DNA from 2 places in the Mycobacterium sp. IDUB_21 genome. Region 1 is predicted to be linked to the other one. Evidence: riboswitches for the same ligand, from Rfam matches in the RefSeq annotation. Region 1 holds a riboswitch; the other holds the start of a gene.
The links. Region 1 has a riboswitch for cobalamin ahead of ACZYY4_RS02945 (magnesium chelatase subunit D family protein). Riboswitches for the same ligand answer to the same signal wherever they lie in the genome.
Positions count from the first base shown of each region.

Region 2: it holds a riboswitch for cobalamin, as region 1 does, so the genes downstream of both, metE (5-methyltetrahydropteroyltriglutamate--homocysteine S-methyltransferase) here and ACZYY4_RS02945 (magnesium chelatase subunit D family protein) in region 1, are expected to answer to the same signal.

Region 1 is NZ_JBVAXQ010000001.1:602,699-617,322, reverse strand. Features, by position in the region: gene cobJ (precorrin-3B C(17)-methyltransferase) at 1-848, shown strand, start outside; gene cobM (precorrin-4 C(11)-methyltransferase) at 845-1,606, shown strand; gene cbiE (precorrin-6y C5,15-methyltransferase (decarboxylating) subunit CbiE) at 1,592-2,806, opposite strand; cobalamin riboswitch at 2,810-2,941, shown strand; gene ACZYY4_RS02945 (magnesium chelatase subunit D family protein) at 2,969-4,948, shown strand; gene cobO (cob(I)yrinic acid a,c-diamide adenosyltransferase) at 4,948-5,562, shown strand; gene ACZYY4_RS02935 (cobyrinate a,c-diamide synthase) at 5,567-7,954, shown strand; gene ACZYY4_RS02930 (CobD/CbiB family cobalamin biosynthesis protein) at 7,954-8,883, shown strand; gene ACZYY4_RS02925 (GNAT family N-acetyltransferase) at 8,886-9,323, shown strand; gene ACZYY4_RS02920 (hypothetical protein) at 9,348-9,713, opposite strand; gene ACZYY4_RS02915 (nitroreductase family deazaflavin-dependent oxidoreductase) at 9,734-10,159, opposite strand; gene ACZYY4_RS02910 (antibiotic biosynthesis monooxygenase family protein) at 10,174-10,464, opposite strand; gene ACZYY4_RS02905 (hypothetical protein) at 10,557-10,955, opposite strand; gene ACZYY4_RS02900 (cobalt-precorrin-6A reductase) at 11,082-11,810, opposite strand; gene ACZYY4_RS02895 (cobyric acid synthase) at 11,810-13,261, opposite strand; gene cobF (precorrin-6A synthase (deacetylating)) at 13,261-13,998, opposite strand; gene cobN (cobaltochelatase subunit CobN) at 13,995-14,624, opposite strand, start outside.
Region 2 is NZ_JBVAXQ010000012.1:119,217-133,840, reverse strand. Features, by position in the region: gene ACZYY4_RS17840 (HAD-IC family P-type ATPase) at 1-2,062, opposite strand, end outside; gene ACZYY4_RS17835 (crotonase/enoyl-CoA hydratase family protein) at 2,352-3,230, opposite strand; gene ACZYY4_RS17830 (MerR family transcriptional regulator) at 3,295-4,101, shown strand; gene ACZYY4_RS17825 (VOC family protein) at 4,123-4,314, shown strand; gene ACZYY4_RS17820 (hypothetical protein) at 4,316-4,801, shown strand; gene metE (5-methyltetrahydropteroyltriglutamate--homocysteine S-methyltransferase) at 4,879-7,182, opposite strand; cobalamin riboswitch at 7,299-7,497, opposite strand; gene ACZYY4_RS17810 (SDR family oxidoreductase) at 7,552-8,214, opposite strand; gene ACZYY4_RS17805 (thiolase family protein) at 8,318-9,463, shown strand; gene ACZYY4_RS17800 (crotonase/enoyl-CoA hydratase family protein) at 9,460-10,248, shown strand; gene ACZYY4_RS17795 (gamma carbonic anhydrase family protein) at 10,254-10,772, shown strand; gene ACZYY4_RS17790 (lysostaphin resistance A-like protein) at 10,818-11,537, shown strand; gene ACZYY4_RS17785 (enoyl-CoA hydratase) at 11,625-12,434, opposite strand; gene ACZYY4_RS17780 (CaiB/BaiF CoA transferase family protein) at 12,486-13,571, shown strand; gene ACZYY4_RS17775 (3-hydroxyacyl-CoA dehydrogenase) at 13,612-14,364, shown strand; gene ACZYY4_RS17770 (NAD(P)H-dependent flavin oxidoreductase) at 14,405-14,624, shown strand, end outside.

The DNA of each region.
Region 1 (14,624 bases):
AAGTCCCGTATTTGTCGCTGATCGTCGTGGACGGGGACTCGCGCAACGGGCAGCGATCACGGACGTCGGCCGATCCTGTCCCGGCGGTCGTTGAGCCGGTGCGTACTGCCGCCGAGCTGCTGGTGATCGGGCTGGGACCCGGGCCCGAGGCCTGGTTGACCGGCGAGGCGGCCGCGGCACTGGCCACCGTCGACCACGTGGTGGGCTATGGGCCCTACCTCGCGCGGATTCCACAGCGCGAGGGACTGCAGCGGCACTCCTCGGGCAACACCGTCGAGGTCGACCGGGCCCGCTTCGCGCTGGATCTGGCGGCCCGCGGCCAGAAGGTGGCGGTGGTCTCCGGTGGCGATGCCGGAGTGTTCGGCATGGCTGCCGCGGTGTTCGAGGCGTTGGAAAGCACAGCAGATGAGCGCTGCCAAGGCGTCTCGGTGCGAGTGCTGCCCGGCGTCTCGGCGGTGCAGGCGGTGGCCGCGGCGGCCGGCGCCCCGATCGGGGCCGACTTCGCGGTGCTGAGCCTGTCCGACCGGCTCAAACCGTGGGAGGTGATCGAGGCGCGGCTGGCCGCGATCGCGGGAGCAGATCTGGTTCTGGCGATCTACAACCCGGCCTCCCGCGCCCGGCCCGACCAGATCGCGCTCGCCCGCAAAGTGTTGTTGGAGCACCGCGCCCCGCAGACCGTGGTGGTGGTCGGCCGCGACATCGGCCGGGATCAGGAATCGCTGACCGTGACCACGCTGGGCGAGTTGGACACCGACGCGATCGACATGAAATGCCTTGTGCTGGTCGGTGCTTCGTCAACCCAGGTGACGGCGTCGGGCCGGGTGTGGACACCTCGGTGGGTGCGGTGACGGTGCACTTCGTCGGCGCCGGACCGGGCGCCGCGGATCTGCTGACGGTGCGGGCGGCCCGACGGCTGTCCGAGGCCGACGTGGTGCTCTACCCGGGCAGCTATCTCGACCCGGATGTACTCGAACACTGCTGCGCCACAGCAGAGCTCGTCGACACCGCCGTGTTGGACCTGGATGCGATCGTGGACCGGCTGATCACCGCGCACCGGGCAGGCCGGCGGGTGGTGCGGCTGGTGTCGGGCGATCCGTCGCTGTACAGCGCGGTGTTCGAGCAGACCCGCCGGCTCGATGCGGCCGGAGTGCCGTGGGACATCACCCCCGGAGTCCCGGCCTATGCGGCGGCGGCCGCGGTGCTCGGCCGCGAGCTCACGGTGCCGCTGGTGACGCAGTCGGTGGTGCTGACCCGGGTTCAGGCCGCCTCCACCGCGATGCCGCAGTCCGAATCGCTGGCCGCGTTCGCCGCAACCGGCGCCACCCTGGTGCTGCATCTGGCGATCACCCGGATCCGGGAACTGATGGGCGAGCTGGAATCCGAATACGGCGCGGACTGCCCGGTCGCGGTGGTCTACCGCGCCTCGCAAGCCGATGAACTCGTGCTGCGCGGCACCGTCGCCGACATCGCAGGCGCCGTCGAAGCGGTGGGATTGCGTTCGGCCGCGGTGATTCTCATCGGGCGGGCTGTTGCGGATCTGCCCGATCCGTGTGCCGGCGAGAGCCATCTCTACGACGCGGCGCGGGACCGGTCAGGGCAGAACTAGCGCCCACTGGGTGACCGCCCGGGCCGGCGTCCAGCCGGTGAAGGTGCCGAGCGGGGCGGCGTGTTCGACGTGGATGCGGGTCAGCTCACCACCGTGTTCGCGGTAGGCCGCCACCAGCAGCGCCTCGGTTTCCAGCGTGACGCCGTGGGCTACCAGTCGCGCGCCGGGCCGCAGCCCGGCCAAGCAGGCCTCGAGCACCCCCGGCCGGCTCAACCCGCCGCCGACGAAGACGGCGTCCGGCGCCGGCAGCCCTGCCAACGCCTGCGGCGCGGCGGCACACACGACGCGCAGCGCGGGTACCCCGAGGTTGCGGGAATTATCCGAGATCCGCTGTGCCCTGGCCGGATTCGCTTCGATGGCGATCGACCGACAGCTCGGGTGGGCGCGCATCCATTCGATTCCCACCGAGCCGGCGCCCGCACCGACATCCCACAACAACTGTCCGGGCGCCGGCGCCAGTCGGGCCAGCGCGGAAGCCCGCAAGTCGCGCTTGGTCAGTTGCCCGTCGTGGTCGTAGGCGTCATCGGGCAATCCGGCCGACCAGCCGGTCACCAGCGGGCCGGCCAGCTCCAACGCGACGAGGTTGAGCCGCGGCACCGGGCCTTGAAACGCGGGGTAGGTGGCCGCGGTGGTTTCCAGGGCGGACTCGGCCGCGCCACCGAGGTCGCCGAGCACCACCATCCGGCTGTCGCCGTAGCCGCGGTGGTTCAGCAGCGCGGCGATCTGTGCGGGCGTCGTCTCGTCGGCGGACAGGACCAGCACCCGACGGCCCGGCGTCAACTCACGCAGCAGCGCGTGGACCTCACCGCCCGGCGTCCTGATCACCGCAGCCGACTCCGCCGGCCAACCCAGCCGGGCCCGGGCCAGCGTCACCGAGGAGACCGCCGGGACCACCGTGACGTTCTCGGCGCCGAGCATCTCGATCAGTGTGCTGCCCACTCCGGACAGCAGCGGATCGCCGGAGGCCAGCGCGACCACCCGGCCCACCAGGCCGTCGAACAGCGCCGGCAGCCCGGCCCGCAGCGGCGACGGCCAGGCCGGCCGCTGCTGTCCGTCCACCGGCGGCAACAGATCCAGGTGGCGCGGTGCGCCGATCACGACGTCGGCCGCCAGCACCGTCTGCCTGGCCGGTCCGGCAAGGCCGTCCCAGCCGTCGGCGCCGATACCGACGACGGTGATGTGATGGGCTCGGGTGTGCACGGTGTTAGGGTATCGGCGCGAAGTGCCAGGGAAGTCGGTGTGACTCCGACGCAGGCCCGCTACGGTGTTCCGCGGCATTTTCTCGATGAAACTGTCACGGTCAGTCCGGATACCGGCTTCGCGTTGCCAACACCAACGTTGGTCATCACGAGCGGAGCCTCAATGCATCAGTTGTACCCCTTTCCTGCCGTCCTCGGCGGCGACCCGGACGCCCCGGGCGGCCTCGACGACATGGCGCTGGCGCTTGTCCTGAGCGCGATCTCCCCCGGCATCGGCGGGGTGCTCATCCGCGGCGAGAAGGGCACCGCCAAGTCGACGCTGGTTCGCGCGTTGGCCCAGGTACTGCCGCCCATCGACGTGGTGTCCGGCGACCGCTTCTCCTCCGATCCCGCCGAGACGAACCCGCTCTCCCCCGACGGCCCGTTCCCTACCGACACTGCCGTGCAGACCCGCCCGGTGCGGCTGGTGGAACTTCCGGTCGGTGCCACCGAGGACCGGGTGGTGGGGTCCATCCACCTGGAGCGGGCACTGGGCACCGGCGTAGTGGAATTCGAGCCCGGACTCTTGGCACGGGCCAACCGCGGCATCCTCTACGTCGACGAGGTGAACCTGCTCGCCGACCACCTGGTGGACCTGCTGCTGGACGCCGCCGCGATGGGGCGCCTGACCGTGGAGCGCGACGGCGTCTCGGTGACCCACGCCGCCCGTTTCGTGATCGTCGGGACGATGAATCCCGAAGAGGGCGAGTTGCGCCCGCAACTGCTCGACCGATTCGGGCTGACCGTTGAGGTGTCGGCACCGCGCGACGCGGTGTTGCGCGCCGAAGCGGTACGCCGGCGGTTGGCCTTCGACGCCGACCCCGAAACCTTCGTGCGCGGCTACGCCGCGGCCGAGGACCGGCTGCGGGCCCGGATCCAGCAGGCCCGGGAACTGCTGCCGCGAGTGTTGCTCACCGACGCCGCGCTGGTAAAGATCGGGGAGATCTGTGCGGCGTTCGACGTGGACGGTCTGCGCGGCGACATCGTCTGTGCCCGCACCGCGGTCGCCCACGCGGCGTGGCAGGGCCGCGAGGCGGTCAACATCACCGATCTTCGCGTCGCCGCACGGCTGGCACTGCCGCATCGACGGCGGCGCAAGCCATTTGACGCCCCCGGCCTCGACGAGAGCGAACTCGACGAGCTGCTGCCGCCGGCAGATTCCGGCCCCGAGCCCGACCCCGAACACGACCCCGACCCCGACCCGGACGGCCCGCCGGACGGCGGGAACGCCGCACCGCCAGAACAGGGCGGGCCGGCACCGGCCAAACCCGGGTCCACCTCGACCGTCGGCGCCGACTCCCCTTACCGGGCAAGATTGTTCACCGTCGACGGCGTCGGAGCGGGACGCGCCGGCCGGCGCAGCCGGGCCCGCACCAGCTCCGGGCGCCGGGTGGGTGCCACCGCAAGAAACATCGGCGGCGGGCTACACCTGTTCGAGACGTTGCGGGCCGCCGCACCGCACCAGGGCGCCCGCGGCCGAGTGGGCGGACGGATGATCTTGGCGGCGGACGATCTTCGGCGTGCCACCCGGGAGGGCCGCGAGGCGAACCTGGTGCTGTTCGTCGTCGACACCTCCGGGTCGATGGCCGCCGCCGAGCGGATGCGGCATGTCAAGACCGCCATCTTGTCCCTGTTGCTCGACGCCTACCGTCGCCGGGACCGGGTCGCGGTGGTGACGTTCCGCGATGCGCGGGCGGAAGTGGTGCTGCCCGCGACCGGGTCGGTGGAGATCGCCGCCGTCCGGCTCGATGAGTTGCCCGCCGGTGGCCGCACCCCGTTGGCCGAGGGGCTGCTCGAAGCCTACGAGGTGATTCGCCGGGAACGGCTGCGCGACCCGGCCTGCCGCCCGCTGCTGGTGGTGTTGACCGACGGCCGGGCCACCGCCGGCGTCGACCCGGTCGAGCGGTCCCGACGAGCCGCGGTTCAGCTTGCCGGGCAAGACTTTTCGGCGGTAGTCGTGGATTGTGAGAGCGGCCGGATGCGACTCGGGTTGGCGCGCACCCTGGCCGAGCACCTGCGGGCCGAATACGTCCCGCTGCCCCAGGTGAGTGCCGAGGCGCTCACCGGTATCGTGCGTGACGCCACCGGAAGAGGAGCCGCCTGATGCCCCAAGGACAACCGCTGACGGTGCCCGATGACAACCTGACCACCCGTCAGCGCCGCAACCGTCCGCTGCTGATGGTGCACACCGGCGACGGCAAGGGAAAGTCCACAGCCGCGTTCGGGATGGCACTGCGCGGCTGGAACCAGGGGTTCCGGATCGGCGTGTTCCAGTTCGTGAAATCGGCGAAATGGCGGGTCGGCGAGCAGGCGGTGCTCGAACGGCTCGGCACCCTGCACGACGAGACCGGCGAGGGCGGCCCGGTGCAGTGGCACAAGATGGGCTCGGGATGGTCATGGAGCCGAAAGGCCGGCAGCACCGAGGACCACGCCGGCGACGCCCTGGCCGGCTGGACCGAAGTGAAACGCCGCCTGACCGAGCAGACCCACGACCTGTACGTGCTCGACGAGTTCACCTACCCGATCAACTGGGGTTGGGTGGACGTCGACGACGTGGTGGAAACGCTGCGCAACCGGCCGGGCAATCAGCATGTGGTCATCACCGGCCGTCGCGCCCACCCGCAGCTGATCGAGATCGCCGACCTGGTCACCGAGATGACCAAGGTGAAGCATCCGATGGACGCCGGACAGAAGGGCCAGCGCGGCGTTGAGTGGTAGGGGCATGGTTCCTCTACCCCGGGCTGTCGTCGCCGCGCCCGCGTCCGGGCACGGCAAGACCACGGTGGCCGTCGGGGTGATGGCGGCCCTGGCCGCGCGCGGACTGCGGGTCAGCGGACACAAGGTCGGCCCGGACTACATCGATCCGGGCTATCACGCGCTGGCCACCGGGCGCCCGGCCCGCAACCTGGATCCGTATCTGGTCGGTGCGGACCGGATCGTTCCGCTGCTGCTGCACGGCGCTGGAGGCGCCGATTTGGTCGACATGGCCGATATAGCCGTAATCGAAGGCGTGATGGGGCTTTTCGATGGACGGCTCGGCTCCGGCGGCGACGCCTCCACTGCCCATGTGGCGGCGCTGACCGCGGCACCGGTGCTGTTGGTCGTCGACATCTCGCACGCCTCCCGGACGCACGCGGCGATGGTGGCGGGCCTGGTCGCGTTCGACCCGGACGTGCGGGTGGCCGGCGTGATCCTAAATCGGGCAGGTAGCGCCCGGCACGCCGAGGAAGTCGTTGACGCGTTGCGCCCCCTCGGCATTCCGGTGCTGGGGGTGCTGCCCCGTGACCCCGGTGTGCAGGCGCCGTCTCGGCACCTCGGGCTGGTACCGGCCGCCGAACGGGACGAGTCCGGTGCGATGGTGGCCCGGTTGGCCGGGCTGATCGAGCAGCACGTGGACCTCGAGGCGGTATTGGAGATCGCGCGGCGAGCACCAAGTTTGGCCGGCCGGCCCTGGGATCCGACCGCTGAGGTGGGCGTCGGGTCGACCCATCGGCCGGTGGTGGCTGTCGCCGGCGGCCGGGCGTTCACGTTCGGCTACACCGAGACTTTCGAGTTGCTGCGCGCCGCAGGCTGCGAGGTCGCCTGCTTCGACCCACTCACCGACTCGGATCTGCCGGCCGGGACCGCGGGAATCTACCTGGGCGGCGGGTTCCCGGAGGTGTACGCCGCCGAACTGGCTGCCAACACCGCGCTGCTCGATGCGGTGCGGGCGGCCATCGACGCGGGGGTACCGACCGTCGCCGAATGCGGCGGGCTGGCGTATCTGTGTCGCAGTGTCGACGCGGCCCCCGGGGTGGGGGCATTGCCCGCCGACGCGGAGATGTCGCCGCGCCTGACCCTGGGCTACCGGTCCGCCACCGCACCGGCCGACAGCCTGCTGGCGCGGGCCGGCGACCAGGTGACCGGACACGAGTTCCACCGCACCCGTGTCATTTTCGCCGACCCGGTCGCCGCCGCCTGGCAGCTGCCCGATGGCCCGGACGGTATCGGCGGACCGAGCCTGCACGCGTCGTATCTGCACACCCACTGGGCCGGGTATCCCGGGCTGGCTCAGCGCTTCGCCGATGCCACGCACCGCTTCGCCGGCGCCGACCGCCGTCACGGCGATTCCGCTCTGCGCCATCACGGCGATGCCGAGGCGAGGCACGGGCTGCTCGATTTCGCGGTGAACGTCTACGCCGGGCCGCGTCCGGGCTGGCTGGATGACGCCCTGCACAACTCGCTGGCGGACGCCGCCCGTTACCCCGACCCGGCTGCGGCCCGCGATGCGCTGGCCGACCGGCATGGTCTGCGCCCCGATGAGGTGCTGCCCACCGCGGGTGCATCCGAGGCATTCGATCTGGTGGCCCGGTTGCGCGCATGGCGGCGGCCGGTGGTGGTGCACCCGCAGTACACCGGGCCGCACGCGGCGCTGATCGCCGCCGGCCACACCGTCACCACCGTGCTGTGCCGGGCCGAAGACGACTTCGCGCTGCATCCCGACGACGTGCCCGACGACGCCGACCTCTTCGTCGTCGGCAACCCGACCAATCCCACCGGGGTTCTGCATCCGGCCGAGACACTGCGAATGCTGCTGCGGCCCGGGCGGGTGGTCCTGGTCGACGAGGCGTTCCTGGACGCGATTCCCGGTGAGCCGGAAAGCCTGGCCGGGCAACGGCATCCGGGCCTGCTGGTGAGCCGCAGCCTGACCAAGCACTGGTCGATCCCCGGGGTCCGGGCCGGATACCTGCTCGGCGATCCGCGGCTGATCGCCGACGCGGCACGGCTGCAGATCCCCTGGTCGGTGTCGGCGCCGGCGTTGGCCGCCATGCTGGCCTGTTCTGACGAGCGGGCGTTGACCGAGAGTGAGTGCCGGGCAAAGCAATTGGCGTTTTGGCGGGAAGTGTTGGGCGCCGCTCTCGCTGCTCGCGGTGTGCCGTTCGTTGCCGGGGCCGCGCCCTATGTGCTGGCCCGGGTCGGCGCTGGGGTGCATGCGGCGTTGCGTGAGACGGGTGTTGCGGTGCGGCGTGCTGACACCTTTCCGGGTCTCGACGACAGTTGGGTGCGGATCGCGGTCCGTCCCCCGGAATTGACCGATCGACTGCTGGCCGCACTCGACCGGGTCCGGTGATGCCGGCCCGGGCTTTCGGGCTGCTGCTCGGTTACGCCGCCGACCGCGCCTGGGGTGACCCGCGCCGGCTGCACCCGGTAGCCGGATTCGGGAGCTGCGCGCTGGCGTTGGAGCAGCGGCTTTACTGTGATAACCACGCGAGCGGTCTGGCCCACGTTCTGATGCTGGCCGGAGGTGCCACCGGGCTGGCGTACGCCGCCGAACACTCGGCCCGAAACCCGTTGGCGCGTACCGCGCTGACTGCCCTGGCGACCTGGGCGGTACTCGGCGGACGCTCGCTGGAGCGCGAGGCTGCCGCCGTGTATGACTTCTTGGACGCCGGAGACCTCGACCGGGCCCGTGTCCGGGTTCGCCACCTGGTCGGCCGTGACACCACTGCGCTGGGCCCGGCCGAGATCGCCCGCGCCGTCGTCGAATCCGTGGCCGAGAACACCTCCGACGCGGTGGTGGCATCCTTGGTCTGGGGTGCGGCGGCCGGCGTTCCGGGCTTGGTGGCGCACCGCGCCGTCAACACCCTGGACGCGATGATCGGCCACCGCAACGCCCGTTACGGCCGGTTCGGCTGGGCGGCAGCCCGGCTGGATGACGTGCTGGGCCTGCCCGCCTCCCGGTTGAGCGGCGTGCTGGCCGCCGTACTGGGCCCGGATCCCGTTGGCGCGGTGCGTGCCTGGCGCTGCGACGCCCGGCATCATCCGAGCCCCAACGCCGGGGTGATCGAGGCCGCCTTCGCGGGCGCACTGGGCCTGCAGCTCGGCGGGGTCAACACTTATTACGGGGATCGACGGGAAGACCGGGCTCGGATGGGCTACGGTCGGGCGCCGGTGCCGTCCGATATTCCGCGGGCGACGCGGCTGGCCCGGCGGGTGGGCGTCGGGGCCATGCTCACTGCGGTGGTGTGTTGTCTGGCCCGGGGCGAGATGCGGAGGTAGTTGTGGCGGCCCTCGACGGTATCGATTTTTCGACCGACGGTGCGCGGGTGGATCGGGACTGGCTCTGGCACGAGCTGGCCGAGCACACGTACTGGGCCAAGTACCGCACCCGCGAGATGTTCGACCGCCAACTCGAGAACGCGTGGCGTGTGGTGGGCGCGTACCGGTCCGATGATGGGGCGATGGTGGGTTTCTGCCGGGCGTTCGCCGATGGGGCCACCATGGCCTATCTGGCCGATGTCTATGTCTCGCGTGCCGAGCGGGGCCGGGGCATCGGCAGAGGGCTGCTGCGAATGATGATCGACGAGGGCCCGGGCCGGGACTTTCGGTGGATGCTGCACACCGCCGATGCGCACGGGCTGTATGAGACCTACGGCTTCGCCGCTCCCGATGCGACCTTCATGGAACGTCGCACGGGGATGCCGAACGTTCGCGACTGACCACCACCGCTTGGGCTCAACAGTTCAGTGATGGGCGATCAGTTCGGCGACGTGGTCTTCCTCGCTCGACCGGACCCGGCCGGCAGCGGCAGATTTCAGCCGCCATTTGGTGACGAGCCCGTCGGGGCCGGTCAGTTCTCCGGCAGCAAGCGCTTCGCCGATGAGCCCTCGGACCCGTGGTTCGTCGGCAGCTTCGGCGGCGAACAGCACCCGCAACGTCACGTCGTCACCGGCGACCTGATTGGCGACGTGATGCGGCGCGAGTGGGCACGGCGGCGGGTGGTCCCAGCCCCCGCACAGTGCCTTCGCGATGGCTCCGCCGAGCGCGTTCGGACTGCCGCCGGGCTTCATCACCACAACGGCGTCGTGAGCGTAACCGCAGCGAGCCATGGGTCGCGATGCTACTCGGCTCAGGCCGCGCTTCTGGTCAGCTCGATGACGGGGATCACCCGGTCGGTGCGTTCCCGGTATTCGGCGAAGCCGGGGTAGCGCTCGGCCTGGATGTCGTAGAGCCGGTCATGTTCGGCGCCGGTGATCTCGGCGGCGGTGACGGGATGCGTTTCGGTGCCGATCTCGACGGTGGCCGACGGGTTCGCCCGCAGGTTGTGATACCAGCTGGGATGGCTGTCCTTGCCCGCATTGGAGGCGAACACGATGATCCGGTCGCCCTCGGGCAGGTACATCATCGGACTGGTGCGCGGCTGCCCGGATTTGGCCCCGGTGGTGGTCAGCAGCAGTACCGGGGCGCCCTCGAACGGACCACCCAGCTTTCCACCGCTGCTGCGGAACTCCGCGATGTTGCGGGCATTGAATTCCAGGGCCTTGTTCGCGTCCACGGTCGATCGTCTCCCTAATCGATATCCACGAAGTGCTCGATCACCGGCGGGGATTCGTAGAACTCATGCAGCAGCGCCCGCCACTGCTCGAATTCCGGTGACTTCCGAAAGCCCTCGGTGTGCGCCTCGACGTTCTCCCACCGCACCAACAGCAGGTACAGGCTCGGCGACTCGATCGAGCGGGACATCGAAATTCCCAGGAAGCCCGGAGCCGCCGAGATCAGCGGCCGCGCCGTGGCGAACGCCGCTTCGAACTCGGCTTCCCGGCCGGGGCGGATGGGCAGCACACCATGCTCGACAATCACGCCCACCAGTGTGCACCGAAGGCATGTGTCGAGCGTTACCCCCCTGCTTGCGACCGCACTGGCCATGGTGCCCGCCCCGGCTGCGCCGCGACTCAGCCGGCGGGCTGACCAGGCGGCGGCCCGGGACCAGGTTGCAGCGGTGGCGCGGGCTCACCGGGCGGGGGCGGCGGTTCGGGCGGAATCACACCGGCGCAACCGCCCGGTGGCGGCGGGTCCGGGAACACGTTGTTGCCGCTGTCGCCGACGCAGTCGTAATTCCAGGTCGGTCCGGCCCAGCGGTTGCCGCCCATCCACTGGTGCCAGTACGACCCGTCGGGATATTTCTCGCCGTCGCAGACTCGCAGGCGGCCGAAACCCCACTGCCCACCTGGGCAGTAATTCTTCGGCAGGTCCGGCTGGTACGGGTCAGGTGGATCCGCGCCGGCCGGCGGCGCGACGGACATGAACGCCACCGCACAACAGGCCGCGACCCCGCAGTAGGAGAACTTCATGATCGACCCCCACCCCGATTTATCGTGTCACGATATATTAGGGCGGCGAACTCCTGCTGAACCGGACGACAGCTGTGGATGGACTGCGCGTTGGCCGAGTGAACAACCCGGATGCTCCGGGTTCACTCATGATGCGAGCACCCAGGCCAGCGCCGCCTCCACGTCGGACACGCATCTCACCCCCGCCGGCCGGGCCGGACGGCGCACGATGACCACCGGCAGGCCGAGTTCCTTGGCGGCCAGCATCTTCGGCCAGGTGTACTCACCGCCGGAATCCTTGGTCACCACGGCGTCGGCGCGGTGGTCGCGCAGCAGCGCGAGCTCGCCCGGCAGCGCGTACGGACCCCGATCGGTCACCACCGTCCAGTCCGGCGGCAGCGTGATCGACGGCCGGTCCACGACGCGGGCCAGCACCGCGGCGTCGGCCAGCGCCGGAAGGTAGGACGCCAGCTGTTGGCGCCCGATGGTCAGCACCGGGTGGCGGCCCAGCCGGGCTGCGATGGCGGCGGCCTGCTCGTGGGAGTCGGCCCAATGCCAAGACGGCGTGGCCCGCTCCGCCCAGCCGGGCCGTTCCAGTCGCAGCAGCGGGCGGCCGGCAGCCGAGCAGGCGGCGGCCGCGTTGCCTGACATGGTGGTGGCGAACGGGTGGGTGGCGTCGACGACGGCGTCGTAGTCGGCCAATGCCGCACGCAGGCCTTCGATTCCGCCGAATCCGCCGATCCGCACCGCCCCTTGCGGCAGCCGCGGATTGGCCACCCGGCCGGCCAGTGACGTGGTCACGTCGACGCCGGCGGCGACCAGCAGCTCGGCCAAGGCGCGGGCTTCGGCGGTTCCGCCGAGTAGCAGCAAGCGCATCACGGCGCCCCCGGCGCCAAGAACGGCACACCGGGCGGCGGGCCGGCGCGTGTCAACTTGAGCATGGCGTCGACATCCAGGTGCTCCTCGATCAGATCGGCCAGCAGGTCGAGTCGGAGCTCGCGGGCGGCCGGAAACGACACCCCCGACGATCCCAGCCCGAGGCTTTCGGCCAGGAACGCTGCGCGCAGCGCATCGCCTTCGAAACTTCCGTGTGCCATGGTGCCGAACACCTGACCCGCCCGGAGGCCGCCGAGGAAGTCGTACACGCCGTCACCCCGGATGATCCGGCCGTGGTGTATCTCGTATCCGCCATCCGACACTCGCAGCACTTTGTCTGCGCCGAAACAGGTTTCGACGTCCAGCAGGCCCAGTCCGGCCACCTCGCCCGGTGGGCCCTCGATCCCGTCGGGGTCACGGATCGATCGGCCCAGCATCTGAAAGCCGCCGCAGATCCCCAGCACCGGCTTGCCCGCCGCGGCGTGCGCAACGATCGCGGAATCCAGCCCGCGCGAGCGGAGCCAGGCCAGATCGGACATCGTGGCGCGGGTTCCGGGCAGCACCACCAGATCGGCGTCGGACACCCCGCGCGGGTCGGACGCGAACACCACGTCCAGATCGGGCTCCAGGCCGAGCGCATCCAGGTCGGTGAAATTGCTGATCCTGGGAAACCGGATCACCGCCACCCGGCGCGCCCCGGTGCGCGCTGAGCGCCTGCCGTCCAGGTCGAGCGCGTCCTCGGAGTCCAACCACAACTCCGGATGCCACGGCAGGGTGCCGAAGATCCGTCGGCCGGTGAGCCGCTGCAGGTCGGCCAGGCCGGGCGCCAACAACTGCTGCCGGCCGCGGAACTTGTTGACGATGAACCCGGCCACCAGCGCCTGGTCTTCCGGGCAGAGCAGGGCGACGGTGCCGAAGAACGCCGCGAACACCCCGCCGCGATCCACGTCGCCGACGACGACCACCGGCAGCCCGGCATGCCGCGCCAATCCCATGTTCACGTAATCGCCGGCACGCAGGTTGATCTCGGTCGGGCTGCCCGCGCCCTCGGCGATGATCACGTCGTAGCGGCCCGCCAGGTCGTCGTAGGCACCGTGGGCACTGTCCGCCAGCGCGCCGCGCCCCGCCATCCAATTCGACGACGACAGCTCACCCCACGGCCGGCCCATCAGCACCACGTGACTGCGCTGGTCACTGCCGGGTTTGAGCAACACCGGGTTCATCGCCGGCTCGGGGACGGCTCGGGCGGCCAGCGCCTGAATCCATTGGGCACGACCGATTTCCGCGTTGACGCCATCCGGACCAGTGCAGACCATGGAGTTGTTCGACATGTTCTGCGCCTTGTACGGCGCCACCCGCACCCCGCGACGTGCCAGCGCCCGGCACAGCCCGGTGGTCACCACGGTCTTGCCGGCGTCGCTGGTGGTTCCGGCGATCAGCAGCCCCGCCATCAGGGCCGCCGCACCAGGAACACATCCATCACCCAGCCCGCTTCGGCCTTCGCCGCGCTGCGGGCGGCCGCGATCTCGTCGGCCACGTCGGCGACCCGGCCGGTCACCAGCCGCTCCCCTACCGCGCCCAGGTTGGCGCCCCACCAGATGGTCCAAGCGGCCAGCCCGCTCAGATCCAGCCGGTCCGGGTTGAGCATCGCGACGACGTTGTCCTGGCCGGCGGCCACAGCCTCCGAAAGCCGCCGCCCGGTGGTGATGTGCACCGGCCGGCCCACCTCGTGCAGCACGATCCGATGCCGCGCGGCCAGCAGCTGCGGGGCGCTGATTCCGGGCAGCACGTCGTAATCCAATTCCACACCAAGGGCTTTCACCCGCTCGACAATCCGGATGGTCGAGTCGTACAACGCCGGGTCGCCCCAGACCAGAAATGCCGCGGTGCCGCCGCGCGCCCGCAGCACCTCGGCGTAGCGCGCCGCACGGGCGGCATGCCAGTCGGCAACGGCCCGCCCGTAGCCGGGCTCGGTCAGCTCCGGCGAGCGGTCGCGGGGCGGATCGGTGACGGTCACGATCGGGACCGACCCGGCGTAGGTGTCGACGATGCTGCGCCGCAACGCAAGCAGCCCGTCGCTGTCGCTCTTCTCGGCGGCAACCACGTAGTCGGCCGACCGCAGCGCGTCGGCGACCTCGGGCGTGACGTGCTGGGGACCCATCCCCATGCCGAGAATCCAGAGTCTCACCGGTCCTCCAAATCCCCTTCGACGTCCAGGTAGGCCTGCTGCAGCGCCGCCATGGTCTCAGGATCAGGGGCAGCCCACAGGCCCCGGTCGGCGGCCTCCTGCAATCGTTCCACGATGCCGTGCAGCGCCCACGGATTGGACTTGTCGAGGAATTCACGGGTTTCGGGATCCAGCACGTACTCGGCCGCGAGCTTCTCGTACATCCAGTCGTGCACGACCCCGGCGGTGGCGTCGAACCCGAACAGGTAGTCGACGGTGGCGGCCAGCTCGAATGCGCCCTTGTAGCCGTGGCGGCGCATCGCGGAGATCCAGCGCGGGTTGACCACCCGCGCCCGGAACACCCGCGCGGTCTCCTCGGCCAGGGTGCGGGTACGCACGGCATCGGTTGACGTCGAGTCCCCGACATAGGCTTTCGGGTCGGAGCCGGTGAGCGCCCGCACGGTCGCGATCATGCCGCCGTGGTAGACGAAGTAGTCGTCCGAGTCGGCGATATCGTGCTCACGCGTGTCGATGTTTTTGGCCGCCACCTTGATCCGGCGGTAGTTGGTGCGCATGTCATCAGCAGCCGGCGCGCCGTCCAGTCCACGACCGTAGGCGAAACCGCCCCATGCGGTGTAGACCTCGGC
Region 2 (14,624 bases), on a different contig from region 1:
TGCCCGGGGTGGCGTCGGTCTGCTTGGTCACCGGCAGCGACTCACCGGTCAGCGACGCTTCGTCGACTTCCAGCTTCTCGTACTCGACCACGCGGGCATCGGCCGGCACCACGTCCTCGGGCCCCACCTCGATCAGATCGCCACGCTGCAACTGATCGGGGAGCACCTGAACACGTTCGCGGGTGCCGTCGGGCCGGATCGTGACTTTCCATGCCGGCGGGATCTGTTCGGCGAGCAGCCGATTCAGCCGTAGCTCGGCGCTGAGCCGCTGCCCGGCGGCGAGGACAGCGTTGCTGGCCAGCACCGAGCCGACCATCAGTGCATCCAGCGGCGAGCCCAGTATCGCGGTGGCTGTGGCCCCCAGCCCCAGTACCGGGGTCAGCGGATCGGACAACTCGTCACGCACCGCGTCGAGGAACTGCCAGACCAGGTGACGCTGCGTGTTGGCGGCTGCGTGCGTCGCGGTGGCAGGGTCCGACGATAAGGCCAACGCGGCCTGAACTTGTTCGACCGACATGGCATGGAACTCATCGACGGGGACCGGCCGTGGCAACGGTGCGTTGACCACGTTGCGCGCCAACCGGTAACCGGAGAACACCCCTGATGCCGCGCCCAGGACGATCGGTCCGGGACCTCGGCCCCGAACGGTCGGTATCAGCAGAAGTGCGCCCATCGCCGAAGCGCCGATGGACAGCTGGACACCCCGGCGGCTGGCTGCCTTGGCCGCGGGCAGGGCGTGCAACACCCGCCACACACCGGCCAGATCGTCGACGATCAGGTCCGCGCCCAGCGGATGCGGCTGGTCGCCATCCTCGGGCAAAATGGCCACCCCGAGATCGGCGGACGACAGCGCCTGAGTGGCAGCCGAGGAGACCACCGCGACGGTGTGGCCTTCCTCCTGGTAGCGGCGCAGCGCGTCGAGCAGCGCGTCGTCGATCGAGTCTCCGGTCAGTGGAGCGATTTCGTCGAACGCCGGCCGCAATGCGCCCAGGCCGGTGGGGTCATCGATGGAAACCACCTGCACCTCGGCCTGCTGCGTCTCCGCCAGTGTCGCGGCCGCCAGCGGATGGGGCGCCGGCGCGAAAAGCGCCTCCGTTCTGGATCGACCCTTACCTCGGCGCGTGCCGGTGACCGCGTGCCAGCCCGGCTGCAGGCCGTCGTCTGCCAGCATCGCCTGGGCGCGCTCCCAGACGGTGAGATCCTTCTCGCCGGCGCCGCGAAGCCGCACCAGGCGTAACGCGTTGCTGCGGAGCACGCGCGGGTCGAGGATCACCACATCGATCCGGTCCAGCCGGCGCCAGCTGTCCGGGCTCACCTGCAACGCCTCGTCCTTGTCGGCCAACCCACGACCCAACGTCGCCGCGAACGATTCCTGGGTGGAGCGGGCGGCCTTCGGCACGGCCACCAACGCTGCGGTGCCGGCCAGGTTCGGATCACGGCTGACGGCCCCGACTACGGCGGCCCCGACCGCCTGAATCCAGGTGCCGCGCTGCAGGTGTTGTTCGACGGGCCCGGCCGGCGGCGGTACGGGCTGTGGTGTGGCCTGGTCGGCCGGCGCAGTGGTGGGGCGGGCCAGTTCCGGTTCGCGTCGGGACCACGCCCGTGCCACCGCACGGGTTTCAGCGGTCTTGAGCGTGTTGATTGCCAGGTCGACAGCCAGTATCGACGGTGCCAGGGCGAGCGCATTGGCGGTGGTGGATGCCAGCCCCAACGCAGTGTCGGTCGCACGCTTGCCGATTCGTTCCTCGAGCAGCCGGCGCAGCCGCGGCTGATGGTCTAGGGCGACCACCGCGCCTTGGACACTGGCCGGCAAGCGGGGAAACCGCAGGGCACGCCCGGCCAGCGAGATGCCCAAGCCGACCGCGGTGATACCTGCCATCGCGGCGGTGCTTACGGCCAACAAACCGTCGCCGGGAGCGGGAGCCGGGCGAGACTTTTCACCCTCGGCCGCCTCGTCGCGATCGTCGTCGGGAGGTTGGCTCTCGACCTCGGCAAGCGCGTCGTACCACTCATCCAGCGCCGGTTCGGCGTCTTCGATGAGAGCAGCTATCGAGGGGGGCATCGGTCTCCTTCGTTCGGCGACCGAATGTGCCTATGGAATCTGGCGAAACTCTCGGTCGACACGGTTGTTCGTCCGAAGGTCTCGCTCACGGAAAGTCATAGGCCCGCTGAATGACCGGGCGGGGTGGCCCGCCGTACTGACGACCATTCACATCCGCCACACGGCGGGTAGGTGCTACTCCCCTTCGCCAGCGAAGCTATACGCGCTTTGCGGCCTGCGGCTGAACGGAGTCAAGCCCCTACTTGAAATACGGGTGAACTCAGTAGATTTCAGCCGGCCGCAGAACCGGTTACCGGTCGCCAACCCACTCGTCGTAGAACGGCGGCATCGCCGAGGCCCGGGAGGTGAACTGCGGGTCGCGCTTCTGCAGGAAGGCGCGCACCCCCTCGGCGCCGTCGCCGATGCTGGTGTAGAACATCGCCAGCGAGTCCAACCGGTGCGCCTCGATCGGATCGGGCTGCGCGGAGTTGCGGTAGAGCATCTGGCGAATCAGCGCGAACGACACCGGGGAGCGGCCCTTGGTCCAGGCATCGGCCAGGGTGCGTGCGTCGGCCAGCAATGCGTCCGGTTCGTGGATGGACTGAGCCAGGCCACAGCCACGGGCTGCTTCGGCGTCCAGGATGTCGGCGCGGTACAGCAGGTCCAAAGCCGTTGGCACGCCGACGATCCGCGGCAGGAACCACGTCGAGCAGGCCTCCGGGGTGATACCCAGCTTCCCGAACACCAGACCGAAGCGCGCCTTGGTCGAGAACAGCCGGGCATCCATCGCCAGCATCATGGTGGCGCCGATCCCGACCGCGGGCCCGTTGACTGCGGCGATCACCGGCTTGCGGCAGCTATAGATCGCCAGCGTCACCTGCCCGCCGGTGTCGCGCACCCGGGCCAGCTCCGGGTTGTCGAGGTCGGCCATGTCCGCCAGCGTCGGGGACTTGGTCTCATCGAGACCGAACACGTTGCCCGAGCTGGACAGGTCCATCCCTGCGCAGAACGCGCGACCGGATCCGGTGACGATCACCGCGCGGATCGCGTCGTCGTCGTTGACCTCGACGAAGGTGCGCTCCAGCTCGTCGGCCATCTGCACGGTGAACGCATTCAAGTTGTCCGGTCGGTTGAGATAAACGGTCAGGATGCCGTCTTCGACCTCGTGGCGGATGGTGGTGAAGTCCATCAGTCGAGGCTAGTTGCACCGGTCTGTTGACTCTGCCCCCGGGGGAGACTCCAGACTCGACGTTGTGACGACATTGCTGCCAATCGGGGATTTCGCCCGGATGACCTATCTGACCGTCAAGGCGTTGCGCCTGTACCAGGAGCGCGGCCTGTTGAGTCCGGCCCAGGTCGACCCCTCTTCTGGATACCGCTACTACAGTCCCGACCAGCTGCCGATTGCCCAGGTCATCCGCCGGCTGCGGGATCTGGGGATGCCGTTGGACGAGCTGACCGAGGTGATCCGCGCCGAGGATGTCGCCGACCGCAACCGTGCCATCGTCGCCCACCTGCAGCGCCTCGAGGACCAGCTGACGCACACCCGGTCCAGCGTCGCCTCCTTGCGGTCTTTGCTCGAACAGCCGACGAGTGCAACCGACGTGAGTTACCGGTCGGTGCCTGCGACGGCGGCAGCGGCGATCGTCGACGAGGTTGAGATGACCGATGTCGAGGGCTGGTGGGCGCAGGCGTTCGCGGAACTTGACGCCGCAGTCGCGGGCGCCGCACCGGGCGTCCGCGGTGTTTTGTACTCGGCGGAGTTCTTCCAGGCGGGCCGGGGCGAGGTGATCGCGTTCCGGCCGGTGGCCGACGCGCCGGCTCGGGGCCGGGTGCACGCACGTGAGATTCCCGCCGCCGAACTGGCGGTGGCACTGCACCGCGGTGCGTTCGGTGAGCTGGATTGCACCTACGCCGCGTTGGGCACCCACGTCGCCGAACGTGAACTGGGGGTCGACGGGCCGATCCGCGAGTACTACCTGGTGTCCGGCTACGACACCGATGACGAGGCAGCGCATCGCACCGAGGTGTGCTGGCCGATCTTCCACACCAAATCCTGACCAACGACAAGGAGTTCACCCATGGAGATCACGCTGCACACCGTCACATTCGACTGTGCCGACGCGGACAAGCTGGCGCGGTTCTGGTCGCAGCTGCTGGCCCAGCCGCTCGACGACGGCGCCACCCGGTTGGCCGATCGCAGCGACGACGGCTACCGCTGGAGCACGTTGGCCGACCCCGAGGGCAACGAGTTCGACATCGTGGCGGCCTGAAATGTCATTGCTGGCAGACGCGTTGCTCGCCGCCGGACCCGCTGCCGAGCATTCCGATGCGATGGCCCGCTACGGATGGTTGGTCGGCGGCCGGTGGGACCTCGACATCACCTGGTACGGCGACGACGGCACCCGCAGCGTTGCCGGTTGGATGGTCGCGGACTGGGTGCTCGACGGTCGGGCCGTCCAGGACGTGTGGCACGCCGAAGGTCTCTTTCACGGGACGACACTGCGTGTCTACGACCCCACCCTCGACGCCTGGCACATCCAGTGGACGGAACCGCAACTGGGACTTCGACTCAGCCAACTGGGCAGGGCTGACGCGGACGGGATCGTGCAGGACGGCACGCTGCCGGACGGCACCGCCATCCGGTGGAGTTTCCGTGACATCGGTCCGGACTCGTTTCGCTGGCGCGACGAACGCAGCTACGACGGGGCGAATTGGGAACTGCGCCAGGAATATCTCGCGCGGCGTACGTCGGCGTAGGCCCGGAACGCCGAACGTGCACCCACTGCGAGATTTTGATGGTTCTTTCGCAGCAGGCGCACGTTCGGCGACCGGGGCTACACGCCGGCGCGGGCTTCTCGGGTTTCGCGGGCTGCCTTGACCATGTTGGCCAGCGAGGCGGTCACCTCGTCGGTCTTGCGGGTCTTCAGGCCGCAGTCCGGATTGACCCAGAGGCGTTGCGCCGGAACGGCGTCCAGTGCCTCACGCAGCGATGTTGCCATCTCGTCGGTGGACGGCACCCGCGGCGAGTGGATGTCGTAGACACCCGGTCCCACCCCGTTGGAGAACCCGATCGCGTTGAGGTCGTCGAGCACCTCCATGTGCGAGCGCGCCGCCTCGATCGAGGTGACGTCGGCATCCAGGTCGGCGATCGCCCCGATCACCTCGCCGAACTCCGAGTAGCACAGGTGGGTGTGGATCTGGGTGGCGTCGCTCACCCCCGAGGTCGACAGCCGGAAGGCACCGACCGCCCAATCCAGGTAGGCCTCCTGGTCCGCCCTGCGCAGCGGCAGCAGCTCGCGCAACGCCGGCTCGTCGACCTGGATCACCGCGATGCCGGCTTTCTCCAGGTCTACCGTCTCGTCGCGGATGGCCAGCGCGACCTGGTTGGCGGTGTCGGCCAGCGGCTGGTCGTCGCGGACGAACGACCAGGCCAGGATGGTGACCGGACCGGTCAGCATGCCCTTGACCGGCTTGTCGGTCAGCGACTGGGCGTAGGTCGCCCAGGCGGTCGTCATCGGCTGCGGCCGGGAGACGTCGCCGAACAGCACCGGCGGACGCACGCACCGGCTGCCGTAGGACTGCACCCAGCCGTTGGCGGTGGCGAAGAAGCCCTCCAACTGCTCGGCGAAGTACTGCACCATGTCGTTGCGCTCCGGCTCGCCGTGCACCAACACGTCCAGGCCGAGCTGCTCTTGCAGCTTGATGACGTCGGCGATCTCGGCCTTCATCCGGCGGGTGTACTCCGCCTCGTCGATCTCACCGGCGACCAGCGCGGCCCGGGCCTTGCGGATGTCGACCGTCTGCGGGAACGACCCGATGGTGGTGGTGGGCAGCGGCGGCAGGTGCAACCGCTCGTCCTGGGCGGCCCGGCGAGCCTCGGCACTGCCTCGATGTGCACCGGACGCGGTGATCGTGGCGATGCGGCCACGCACGTCGGCGTTGTTCAGCCGCGGGTCGGACTTGCGCGAGGCGACGGCGGCGTCGGACGCGGCGATCTCGTCGGCGATCTCGTCCGAGGCGTCGCGACCGTCGCGCACGGCACGGGCCAGGGTGGCCACCTCGGTCACCTTCTCGGCGCCGAACGCCAGCCAGCTACGCAGGTTCTCGTCCAGGCCCGTCTCGCCTTGCAGCGTGTATGGCACGTGAAGGGTCGAGCATGATGTAGATACAGCCACTGCAGCCGCACTTGCGAGCAGGGGCGCCAGCTTCGCCAGCGCGGCATCCAGGTCGGTGCGCCAGATGTTGCGACCGTCGACCAGACCGGCGACCAGCATCTTGGAGGCCAGCTCTGGAACCGCGGCAACTGAGGTCTCCGAGCCGTAGACCAGGTCGACCCCGATCGCCTCGACCGGCGTGCGGGCCAGGGCGGGAAGCGCCGCGCCAGGGTCGCCGAAGTAGGTGGCGACGAAGATCGACGGCCGGTTGGCCGCGCCGGCGAGGCGGGTGTAGACCTGCTCGGCCAGCGCGGGGGCGTCAGCGGCGATGTCGGTCACCAGCACCGGCTCGTCGATCTGCACCCACTCGGCGCCGGCCTCGGCCAGCTTGGAAAGCAGCTCGGTGTAGACGTCGGTCAGCTCGTCGAGGCGGAAGACCGGCGCCGGCGCGCCGTCGACGGCCTTGCTCAACAGCAGGAACGTAACCGGTCCGATGATCACCGGTCGCGCCGGGATCCCCTGCTCCTGAGCCTCTTTCAGCTCGGCGAGCACCTTGGTCGGGTTCAATTCGAACTTGGTGTCCGGGCCGATCTCCGGAACGATGTAGTGATAGTTGGTGTCGAACCACTTGGTCATCTCCAGCGGGGCGATGTCCTTGTTACCCCGGGCTGCCGCGAAGTAGCGATCCAACTCGTCGGCGACATCGGCAACCCGAGCCGGCAGCGCACCGAGCAACACCGCGGTGTCCAGCATCTGGTCGTAGTAGGAGAACGTGTTCACCGGCACCGAGTCCAGGCCGGCCTCGGTCAACTGCGCCCAGGTGTCACGACGCAGGCCTGCCGCGACGTTCTTGAGTTCGTCCTGGCCGATCCGGCCTGCCCAGTAACTCTCGGTGGCGCGCTTGAGTTCGCGGCGCGGTCCGATCCGCGGAGAGCCGAGGACGGTGGCGGTAAAGGGTTGAACGGTCACGATTTGATCCTTCAATTGTGAGGGTGGGGCACCGCCGGCGGTCGTCCAGCTGATCCGGTCTGTGCAATTTAATGCACTACAACCCTCAAAACCAGACGCCCATTCCGCGAGGCGGTGATCCGCTGGGCGCGGCGCGCCCAGCACAACAGGCAGGTCTTCGGACTCGCAGGCTCGCACGGGGGTGCACCTAGTGGCCGTCGCTTCCCAGTCACGAACACGTGACCAGTGCCTTTGACGGCGGTCGTTCCTGCATACCGCTGCGGGACAGTCCCGGATTCCCACCGGGTTCCCTCTCGCGCCCCGCGGAAAACCCGCGTCGCGCTCGATGCCGACGCCACCTCGCGGCGGTATCGACAAACCAGTTGCGTCATCAAGATTACCTGGTCAACCGGCTTCAAGTGCCTCCGGAATGGGCGTCTGGCCGTCGTTGAACTCGATGGTGCGGTGAATCGTCGAGTCGTCGGTCAGACAGGCCGCGATCACCTGTGCGACGTTGCCCCGGGACACGGATCCCTTTTCAGCGGCACCCTCGGCCGCAGTCCCAACCTCGATGCGGCCGGTGGCCGGCTCCACGGTGAGCCGACTGGGCCCCAACACCGTCCAATCCAGGTCAGCGGCCCGCAGGTGGGCGTCGGCGCCCGCCTTGGCTTGCGCGTACGGGTAGAACGGGTCGCCGTCGAGCACGCCGTGCCCGGGTCCGGCGCCGAAGTAGGACACCATCACGAACCGGCGCACCCCAGCTTGCCCAGCGGCATCGATCACCCGCATCGCCGCGTCGCGGTCCACCGCGTAGGTGCGAGCAGGGTTGCCGCCGCCGGCGCCGGCGGTGAACACCACCGCGTCGTGGTCGGCCACCAGTTCGGCCAGACCGTGGGTGTCGAGCTGTTCGATGTCGGCCACCACGGGAATCGCCCCGGTCACCGCGACCTCCTCGGAATGGTCGGGATTCCGGAAGACCGAGGTCACCTGGTCACCGCGTTCGGACAGGATGCGGCCGAGTAGCAAGGCGATCTTGCCGTGGCCGCCGATGATTACGATGCGCGCCATGGTTTCGACGCTACGCGAGACTTGAGCACCCCCGTTGGCGATGGCCGGAGGCGCCGGTCGACAATCGTCGTCAAGGACCCATCGTTGATGAAGGAGAGCACCCATGGCCGAAGCAGTCATCGTAGAGGCAGTGCGTTCGCCGATCGGCAAGCGCAACGGCGGACTTTCCGGGGTACACCCTGCGGAGCTTTCCGCCCAGGTGCTCAACGGGCTCGTCGGGCGGGCCGGGGTGGACCCCGCCCTGGTCGACGACGTGATCTGGGGCTGTGTCATGCAGGCCGGCGAGCAGGCCCTGGACATCGGCCGGACCGCACTGCTGACCGCGGGCTGGCCGGAGTCGGTGCCCGGGGTGACGGTGGACCGCCAGTGCGGATCCAGCCAGCAGTCGGTGCACTTCGCCGCCGCCGGCGTGGTGGCCGGGCACTATGACGTCGTTGTCGCCGGCGGCGTGGAGTCGATGTCGCGCACCCCGATGGGCGCCTCGCTGGCCAACGGTGGGCACCCCTACCCGGAGGCGTTCCGGAGCCGTTACAGCCAGACTCCGAACCAGGGGACCGGCGCGGAGATGATGGCCGAGAAGTGGGGTTTGGACCGCACCGCGCTCGATGAATTCGCCCTGGCCTCGCATGAAAAGGCAGCCGCAGCACAGGATTCCGGCGCGTTCACCGACGAGATCGTCGGGATCAAGGACGGCGAGGGCAACGTGATCAGCGCCGACGAGGGTATTCGCCGCGGCACCACGATCGAGAAGATGGCTCAGCTCAAGCCGGCGTTCAAAGAGGACGGCGTGATTCACGCCGGCAACTCCAGCCAGATCTCCGACGGCTCGGCGGCGCTGTTGTTCATGTCGGCGGACAAGGCACGTGAACTCGGGCTGACCCCGCTGGCGCGGGTGCACACCGCGACGCTGGCCGGCGCCGACCCGGTGATGATGCTCAGTGCCCCGATCCCGGCCACCCAGAAGGCGCTGCAGCGCAGCGGCCTGAGCGTCGACGACATCGGGGTGTTCGAGGTCAACGAGGCGTTCGCCCCGGTGCCGATGGCGTGGCTCGCCGAGATCGGCGCGGATGCGAAGAAGCTCAACCCCAATGGCGGGGCGATCGCGCTCGGTCACCCGCTCGGCGGCTCCGGCGCCCGGATCATGACCACCATGCTGTACCACATGCGCGCCAACGGGATTCGCTACGGCCTGCAGACCATGTGTGAGGGTGGCGGCCAGGCCAACACCACCATCTTGGAGCTGCTGTGAGCGACGCGGCCGTTCTGGTAGAACGGCGCGGTAACGTCCTGCTGGTCACCATAAACCGCCCCGAAGCCCGCAACGCCGTCAACGGCGCGGTCAGCACCGGCATCGGCGACGCCCTGGCGCAGGCCCAGGATGACGACGAGGTACGCGCGGTGGTGATCACCGGCACCGGTGACAAATCCTTTTGTGCCGGAGCCGATCTCAAAGCGATCGCCAGTCGGGAGAACATCTACCACCCGGAGCACCCGGAGTGGGGTTTCGCCGGTTACGTGCAGCACTTCATCGACAAGCCGACCATTGCGGCGGTCAACGGCACCGCGCTCGGCGGTGGCACCGAGATCGCGCTGGCCAGCGACCTGGTGGTTGCCGAGCAGCGGGCGCAATTCGGGCTGCCAGAGGTCAAACGCGGCCTGATTGCCGGTGCCGGTGGGGTTTTCCGCATCGTCGACCAACTGCCCCGCAAGGTCGCCTTGGAGTTGCTTTACACCGGGGACCCGATGTCGGCCGCAGACGCCGCCCGCTGGGGGCTGGTCAACCGGGTGGTCGACGATGGTGGGGCACTGGAGGCCGCCCTGGAGCTGGCCGAACAGATCACCGGCAACGCGCCGCTGTCGGTGCGGGCCAGCAAGCGAATCGCCTACGGCGTCGAGGACGGCGCCATCCCCGGCGAGGCGGCGGACTGGGCCCGCAGCGGCCGGGAGTTCAGCGCGCTGCTGCGCTCCGAGGACGCCAAGGAGGGGCCGCGAGCGTTCGCCGAGAAGCGCGCGCCGGTGTGGAAAGCGCGTTGAGCGGAGTGCCTGAACCGCTGATCATCCCCATTCGCGGGCGCGCCCCCCAGCTGCACCCGGAGTCATGGGTGGCGCCCAACGCCAGCCTGATCGGCCAGGTCAGCCTGGCCGCCCGGGCCAGCGTCTGGTACTCGGCCACGCTGCGCGCCGAAGTCGAGCCGATCGAGATCGGCATCGACACCAACATTCAGGATGGGGTGACCATCCACGTCGACAAGGAGTTCCCGGCCCGGGTGGGTGCCCGGGTCAGCGTCGGGCACAACGCGGTGTTGCACGGCTGCACCATCGAGGATGACTCCCTGATCGGGATGGGCGCGATCATCCTCAACGGCGCCGTCGTGGGGGAAGGCTCCCTGATCGCGGCCGGCGCCGTCATCCCGCAGGGCACGGTGGTGCCGCCCCGATCGCTGGTGTCGGGGGTGCCGGGCCGGGTACGACGGGAGCTCAGCGAGGCCGAAGTACGCAACAACCGGTACAACGCCGCGGCCTACCGGCGGCTGATCGAAGTCCACCGGGCGAACTGACGCAATCAGGCCACCGGCTGCCATTCGGCCGCTACGTTTTAGGGCATGACCCAGACCAGTTCGGCCCGACCCGGCCTGCTGCGCGAATTCACCGACATCTTCAATAAGGTCTCGCTGCCCTACCACGAGCCGCGGGCCGTTGTGACGCGTCGTCGTGTCGTCGTGGCCGTGGTGGTGCTGATCGGCGCCGCGGTACTGGCTTTCATGCACACCAAGAACCCGGGCGACGCGGCGTTCTACTGGTTGTCACTGGCCTTGGCCGCGATCTGGTCGGTGGGGGCGGTTCTGGCGGGTCCGCTGCACCTGGGTGCGGTGCGCTTCCGGGGCCGCAACGAGCGGCCGGTGTTCACCGGCACCGGCGTCGGCTTGGTGCTCGGCGGGGTGTTCTTGCTCGGCGGGCTGGCGGTGCAGCAGATCCCTCCGCTGGCCGGGCAGGTGATCGCGATCTTGGACTACACCACTCACGTGTCCTGGCGGCTGGTGGTGCTGATCGCCATCGTCAACGCGATCGCTGAAGAGATGTTCTTCCGCGGTGCGCTGTTCAGTGCGTTCGGCCGCCACTATCCGCTGGTGTTTTCGACGCTGCTCTACACCGCGGCGATGGCGGCCGCCGGCAATCTGATGATCGGTGTCGCCGCGCTGGTGCTGGGGACCGTCTGCGCGATCGAGCGCCGCGCCACCGGCGGCGTGTTGGCGTCGGTGCTGACGCACCTGGTGTGGGGGCTGGTGATGGTCCTCGCGCTGCCGTCGATCTTCGGGATGTAGTACCCCCCTTGCGCGAGCGTGCATGTCCCCGGCCGACACGCCGCGCGCGACACCGTTTTTACGCACGCTCGCGGGCAGTCGAGTCTCTCAGGAGTCGGTGAAGTTCGGCGTGCGCCGGTCCTGAAACGCGCGGGTGCCTTCCCGGAAGTCGTGGGCGTTCAACAGGATCGACTGTCCGACGTATTCGCGGTCCAGTGTCGCGTCCAGCTCGCACAAGGTCGCGGAATTGATGGCGTGCTTGGTCTTGGCGAAGGCCGCCGCCGGACCGGCGAGCAGCCCGGCCAGCGCCTTGTCCACCTCGGCGTCGAAGTCCTCAGCCGGGTACACCGCGCTGATCAATCCCCAATCCAGGGCGTCGGCAGCCGACAGCCGTTCAGCCAACAGCGCCATACGCATTGCCCGGATCCGGCCGATGGCCGCGGCGACCAGCGCCGAGGCGCCGCCGTCGGGCATCAGCCCGATCTTGGTGAACGCCAACAGAAAAAACGCCTTGTCGCTGGCCAGCACCAGGTCGCAGGCCAGGGCCAGCGACACCCCGATGCCCGCGGCCGGACCCTGCACCACGGCCACCACCGGATGCGGCAGTGCCACGATCGCCCGGATCGCGCGGTTGGCCTCGACGATGATCTCCGTCGGCACCCCGTCGGACGCATCCTCGGCGCTGATCCCCGCGCCCGAACTGAACCCGCGGCCGGAACCGCCGAGCCGCACCGCGCGCACCCGCGGATCGCGTGCGGCACCCTCCATGGCGTCGGCGATACCGACCAATACGCCGGTGGTCACCGAGTTGAGGCTGTCGGGGCGGTCGATGGTCACCGAGAGCACCCCATCGGCCAGAGTTACGGACAGGCCCTCCACCGGGGCCAGGGTGTCGATGCCGGAGTCGATTGCGGTCATGGGTGTCACCCTAGGATGCACATCACAGAGGCATTCGACGAGGAGGCAGACATGGCGGGACCACTGGCGGGGTTACGGGTCATCGAACTGGCCGGGATCGGACCGGGGCCGCACGCGGCGATGATCCTCGGGGACCTCGGTGCCGAGGTGGTTCGGGTGGACCGCCCGCCGAAATTCGGTGGCGAAGCCCCGAAGGACACCATGCTGCGCAACCGGCGGTCGGTGACCGCCGACCTGAAGTCGCCCGAGGGCCGTGACCTGGTCCTGAAACTTGTCGCCCAGGCCGACGTGCTGATCGAGGGCTTCCGCCCCGGCGTCACCGAGCGGCTCGGACTCGGACCGGAAGACTGCGCCAAGGTCAACGACAAGCTCATCTACGGCCGGATGACCGGCTGGGGACAGACCGGGCCGCGCGCGCTGCAGGCCGGCCACGACATCAACTACATCTCGCTCAACGGCACCCTGCACTCGATCGGCCGCAAGGGGGAGCGCCCGGTGCCACCGCTGAACCTGGCCGGCGACTTCGGTGGCGGATCGATGTTCCTGCTGGTCGGCATCTTGTCCGCGCTGTGGGAGCGGCAGCGCTCCGGCAAGGGCCAGGTGATCGACGCGGCCATGGTCGACGGTGCCAGCATGCTCGGGGCGATGATGTGGAGCTTCCGCGCGCAAGGCATGTGGAGTGACGAGCGCGGCGTGAACATGCTCGACACCGGCGCGCCCTACTACGACACCTACGAATGCGCCGACGGCCGCTACGTCTCGGTGGGTGCGATTGAGCCGCAGTTCTTCGCCGAACTGCTCGCCAAACTGGGGCTGGACCCGGCCGAGTTGCCGGCGCAGAACGACACCAGCCGCTGGCCGGAGCTGCGCGAGGTCTTCACCAAGGCGTTCGCCGCGAACGACCGTGACCACTGGGCCAAGGTGTTCGCCGACTCCGACGCCTGTGTGGCGCCGGTCCTGGCGTTCGGCGAGGTGCTGTCCGACTCACACATCGCCGAGCGCGACACCTTCTACGACGTCAACGGCTATCTGCAGCCCATGCCGGCGCCACGGTTCTCCCGCAGCATCCCCGACATCCCGACACCGCCGTCGGTACTGGGGGCCGACAACGACGCCATCCTGGGGGACTGGGTATAGTCCCGACCAACCATCTGGTTGGTCGACGAAGGGGATTTCAGTGCAGATCAAAGATGCCGTGGCGGTCGTCACCGGCGGTGCCTCCGGGCTGGGCTTGGCGACGACCAAACGCCTGCTGGATGCCGGCGCCCAGGTAGTGGTGATCGACCTGCGGGGCGCCGACGCCGTGGCGGAGTTGGGCGACCGGGCCCGGTTCGCCGAGGCCAACGTCACCGACCCCGAGGCGGTCGGCGCGGCATTGGACGTCGCCGAATCCTTGGGGCCGCTGCGGATCAACGTCAACTGTGCAGGCATCGGCAATGCGATCAAGACGCTGAGCAAAAACGGCGCCTTCCCGCTGGAAGAGTTCACCAGGGTCGTGCAGGTCAACCTGATCGGGACCTTCAACGTGCTGCGGTTGGCCGCCGAACGGATCGCCAAGACCGAACCCATCGGTGAAGAACGCGGCGTCATCGTCAACACCGCATCGGTGGCCGCCTTCGACGGCCAGATCGGCCAGGCCGCCTACTCCGCATCCAAGGGCGGCGTGGTCGGTATGACACTGCCGATCGCGCGGGACCTGTCCCGCGATCTGATCCGGGTCTGCACCATCGCGCCGGGCCTGTTCAAGACCCCGCTGCTGGGTTCGCTGCCCGAGGAGGCGCAGAAGTCGCTGGGCGGGCAGGTGCCGCACCCGGCCCGGCTCGGGGACCCCGACGAGTACGGCGCGCTGGCCGAGCACATCATCAGCAACCCGATGCTCAACGGCGAGGTGATCCGTCTCGACGGCGCAATCCGAATGGCCCCGCGCTGAGCGCTCGCGCGAAGAACGTCAAACAGAGCTAGGAGTCCATATGTCACTGACTACGAAATTCACCGAAGTCTTCGGGGTCGAGCATCCCATCGCCCAAGGCGGAATGCAGTGGGTGGGCCGCGCCGAACTTGTTGCAGCGGTCGCGAATTCGGGCGCCTTGGGTTTTCTGACCGCGCTCACCCAGCCCACCCCGGCGGACCTGGCCAACGAGATCGCCAAGACCCGGGATCTGACCGACAAACCGTTCGGGGTGAATCTGA